DNA from 2 places in the Sporolactobacillus caesalpiniae genome. Region 2 is predicted to be linked to the other one. Evidence: riboswitches for the same ligand, from Rfam matches in the RefSeq annotation. Region 2 holds a riboswitch; the other holds the start of a gene.
What was found. Region 2 has a riboswitch for thiamine pyrophosphate ahead of ABWW58_RS13155 (ECF transporter S component). Riboswitches for the same ligand answer to the same signal wherever they lie in the genome.
Positions count from the first base shown of each region.

Region 1: another riboswitch for thiamine pyrophosphate. It lies ahead of tenA (thiaminase II); the one in region 2 lies ahead of ABWW58_RS13155 (ECF transporter S component).

Region 1 is NZ_JBEVCB010000001.1:564,518-566,914, reverse strand. It holds gene thiM (hydroxyethylthiazole kinase) at 1-608, opposite strand, end outside; gene tenA (thiaminase II) at 583-1,293, opposite strand; TPP riboswitch at 1,367-1,465, opposite strand; gene ABWW58_RS02820 (DUF896 domain-containing protein) at 1,543-1,770, opposite strand; gene ABWW58_RS02815 (lipid II flippase family protein) at 1,856-2,397, opposite strand, start outside.
Region 2 is NZ_JBEVCB010000006.1:175,852-178,248, forward strand. It holds gene ABWW58_RS13150 (ABC transporter ATP-binding protein) at 1-620, opposite strand, end outside; gene ABWW58_RS13155 (ECF transporter S component) at 607-1,203, opposite strand; TPP riboswitch at 1,316-1,411, opposite strand; gene ABWW58_RS13160 (hypothetical protein) at 1,585-2,136, shown strand; gene ABWW58_RS13165 (hypothetical protein) at 2,229-2,397, shown strand, end outside.

The sequences.
Region 1 (2,397 bases), on a different contig from region 2:
ATGACACCATTCAAGCAACCGGAACCGGTCATAAAAGGAAACAGAGGATGACCGTTTTTCACCCGATACGCCTGACGTCCATCTGTAATTGTATCAACAGCTCCTGAAACGGCGACAACCGTATGCCACTGGCGCGCCACGCGCTCAGCCATCGCAAGCACATCACCTTCTCCTTCACCGGCATCCACGCCTTTAGCTCCCCAATTTTCTCCGGCAAGAGCCGCAATTTCACCCGCATTACCACGGATAATTGCGATGTCTAATTCACTGAGCAACTTTTGCACCGTATTAAGTCTGAAATCGGTGGCACCTGCGCCAACCGGATCAAGAACAACAGGAACACCTGCTTGATTCGCCGCACGGCCGGAAAGCAGCATGCTTTGAATGGAGTAAGGCGTCAGGTTGCCAATGTTGAGCTCAAGTGCTCCGCTGATCGCCGCAATCGCTTCAACTTCTTCGTGCGCCTCAGCCATAATCGGAGATGCGCCGACTGCGAGCGCCCCATTTGCTGAATCGTTAATTGCGACGCGGTTGGTGATCACATGAAGTAGTGGTTTTTTCTCGCGTACTTTGTGCATTAAGTCAACCAATTGTTGAGTAGAAATCATGAACATCTTCCCCCTTCTCTTGTTCCGGCCAATCACTGAGCGCGGCACCCATATCCCAAAATCGAAGTTCATAGTAACTGCTCTGCATAAAGATATGAATCATATCCTGGCACTCTGCATCGGTCGCATCCTTGCTTGCTTCATCCCACAACGCGCGTTCAATGCGCACATTTTTCTCAATATCTTCACTGCTGTACTCAGCAATCCATTCTTGAAAAATCTTTGCTTGCGGCTGAGCATCTTTTAATTGCAATCCTATTTCGTAGTAGAGCCAAGGGCATGGCATCAACGCGGCGAGCGTGTACCCTAGCTTTCCTTTACTTACCACATGATAGAGATGGCTGATGTAGGCGTAAGCATCTGGCGCCGGGCGGAACGCCTCCCATTCCTGATCACTGATTCCAAGCGCCTGAAATACACTTAGATGAAGCTGCAATTCACCTTCCGCCAAACCGTTTCCTATTTTGAGAAGCTTCGAGACAGCCGCCGCATCATCCGTTTGCGCGGCAGCCATACCGTGAAGCTTGGCAAACTCGCGAACATAGTAGGCATCTTGTTTGATGTAATAGCGAAACGAATCCATACCTAACGTTCCGTGCTTAATCCCTTGTACAAAGGGATGTTTGAAACTCTTCTGCCACAATGCATCGCTTTGCTTACGTGCCAATTGTGAGATTCCTTCCATTTTGTCACTCTCCCTATTTAATGCAAAATTAAAACCGCTTTCGCAATGAAAGCGGTTGATTACCATGAGTGAAAAGCAGGATCAGCCACTTCCCTACGCCGGCATCACCCGGATCAGGTTCAAAGGGTCTTGACAGAGTCAATCTCAGCTTTCCGCTCCCCTAGTGGAACACTTATTTTATTAAATTCATCGTATCATAAGCGCTTACATTGTTCAAAGAATAGCACCCGAAAGATCGAGCACAGGTGCTTACTCTTGATCAAGTGCTTCCCGCAGCGCTTTCGCTTTCTTCGGTGTGATGTCCTTCCCCTTTGGATCAACCACCTTGATTTGCGACAGCTGCTTTTTAAACCGTTGACGAAAATTCTTTAGATACTTTTGACGAAGCTCCGCCTGTCGTTTTTTTTCTTGTATCGTTAAAGGCCTCTCTCTTGAAAGCCTAGCAAGTTGATTAATTTCATCGATCAATGTACTCATTTTTCTCAAGCCACTCCTTTATAATGCTCTCGTTGCATTATCGCATAGTGACCGATCCAAATTCAATAGTCGGTTTCCGTCTCGTTTAAAGGATTTGTGTGAACCAAGCAACATAATAGGCAGCCGGTATAAAAAGTAATTGAGCAACGAGAGTTCCAATAAACTTAGAACTGATCATTGTTAATGAATAGCTTTTCAGATAGATATAACTGCTTTCTTGCCTCGCTACCCGATCAGCCAAAACGGATGCCTTTGGATCAATGAAAAGAGTGAGTAATATCGTGGCAACACCATTAATAATACCTGATGACAGTGCTGCAGTCGTCGCGTCTTTGGCAGGAAGGAGCAAGGATGCATACAGCGAAGCCAGCACGCCAACCGTATAAATCGCCGTAATGATCACATTTAAGATAAAAAGACGTTTTGGAATCACTTGGTACGTAATGCCTTTTAAATCATTTAAATGGGGACGTCTAACGCAGCGAATAATCGCCTTGAGCCCCTTCATATTAGACCATTTTCCGATAAGTGCCGTCATCGAGCCTCTTTCACGCGAGAGCTGTAAGATCGCCCGTGAAAATATACCGATAAATGTTGGAAACAGTGCAATGCCTAAGAGTACACCAA
Region 2 (2,397 bases):
ACCACACGATCCACAAAATCAAGCACATGGTTGATTTTATGCTCAACAATGATTAACGTCCGATCCTTGCCAATTTGGCGGACCGTTTTCCAGAGCTGTTCAGTTCCATTCGGATCGAGCAGCGCAGTTGGTTCATCGAGAAAAAGAACTTCAGGTTCAAGTGCCAAAATGCTGGCAATCGCAAGTCGCTGTTTCATTCCCCCGGAAAGAGTGCGTATGAGCTGGTGATTGTTATCCAATTTAAGATCAACCATATCCAGATAACGCTGAATTAATTCCGCCATCTGCGCGCGCTCAATACACCGATTTTCGAGCACAAAAGCAATTTCTTCATCAACGTACGGCATGCAGAACTGTGTATCCGGGTCCTGGAAGATGAACCCCCAGTTACTGGGAACGTCCTGTCGATCAGAACGCATAGGCAGTTCGATACTGTGCGGTATAAGTCCTGAAAGCACTTGTAAAACAGTTGATTTGCCGCATCCGGATGGACCAAGCAGCAAGACTTTTTCTCCTCTTTGATAATCAAAAGAAAGATCTTTAAATAGCATTGCATTCTTTTTTGGAAAAGCGAGACGCAGATTCGTGACGCCCCATCCTTCCCGACTAGTTGAGGACATCGTAATCTTCCTTCGTTACCGGGCGAAGCGACTGTGTTACGCCTGTCTTCTCCAAACCTTTAACTAATGCGTACGGAAATAAACCGGAAAGAAGAATTGATCCAATGACACGGAACACAAGATACAACGTTAAGTTCCAACCCGCAAGAAGAGGAAGATATGCATAGCCTGCGTCCAAAATAATTGATGCGATCAATGCGGCGAAGGCAGATAGTGAGGTGACCCCAAGCGAAAATTTCTTATAGCGCCAAGCGGCAAAAATAGCTTCTGAAAACGCGCCTTGAAGCAAACCATAATAGAGATTGATGACACCGCCACTGCCTGCGAATAACATTTCTGCCAGTGCCGCCGCGGTTTCTGCAAGAAAAGCAACACTTGGTTTACGGATGAGCAGTGCGGCGAACGGCGCGGCAATAAACCAAATACCATACAGAAGCGCGTCCAAGTGCAGCCCGAACGGTTTCACTAAATCATAAACCGGGCCCATCAGACGGAACACCAATCCAAAGACAAGTGCAATCACGATTGTAACAAGAATGTCTGTTAAATTAAGCTTTAAATTCGTACTTTTTTCCTTACTCATGATCAATTCCCCCTCTATAATCATTCTATAGTTGAATCTTCCATCCAATCGACCTGAAAAAAGGTTTGAAAACACAAAAAACCGCTTTCATTAGCTTAGAAAGCAGTAGTCATTTCATCAAGAACCACTTTCCTACGCTGGTATTACCCAGATCAGGTCCAAGGGTCGGGACAAATCCCTCTCAGCAAAAGCACCCCTAGTGGACGAACAATTCATTATTCATTTAACAAACTAAACATACTACAACGTGGTCAATCGATCAAGAATTAACGCTTTTCTTCTCTAAGCTGTTGTGCTGACGCGCGGCTAATTATTGGTGCAAATGAATAGAAAGCAAGCTGTAAAGTCAAGATAAATAAAAAGAATCGGAGGACAGATTTTATGCATCAATCCAGAATGATCATTCATTTAACACCATTCATCCTATGCGCTCTTATGTTCTTCCATCCGGTGGTTTCACATGCAGCCAATATTACTCAAATCATAAAAGCCGATCGTCCTGAAACCAGCGAGCTCATGGAACACCAATCAGATCTTATTGTCTCTGTACATCTTGATCAACACATACGAAAATGGGATACCGGGCAGCGTTTGCCCTCAGGAGAACGTTTTGTCAATGCGGAGCAAATACTCCACATCCACAATCAACTAAAGGGACAAGCGCCATCACCTGCCTTATTGTTAACGACAGGTGTGGAGCCCCTTCCCGATCCGGAGAGTCCATTGAATACACAATATACCGGCCCGCTTGCCGATGGTGACTACGTTTTATTTCTTAAACACTTCCGAGATCCTAATCATTTCATTTTAAGCGGCGGCTTCTGCGCTGTTTACCCAGTGGTTTTCGGTAAACTGATCGCCTTGGATGCCGGATTTAAAGAATTTGGAGGCAAGACGATACCCGAATTACAACAATTGCTCCATTCTGAATAACGCATGACATGTCTTCTCTCACTTTTAATGACATATTTTAATGGGACAGGCCATATAGTCTATCAAAAGCTAATTATCAGGAGGGAACGACAATGGAAAAAACAAACACAACACCACTCTCGAAGAAACAAGATCCAATTAATGAACGTATTCGCCAGATATCACAGAAAATCGAACACCTCTCCGCCGAAGAGTGCTTTGAATGGATCACGAAGGTCATGTATCGGGCTATTCTTTTTCTTGGTATCCCCTATTTCCTAT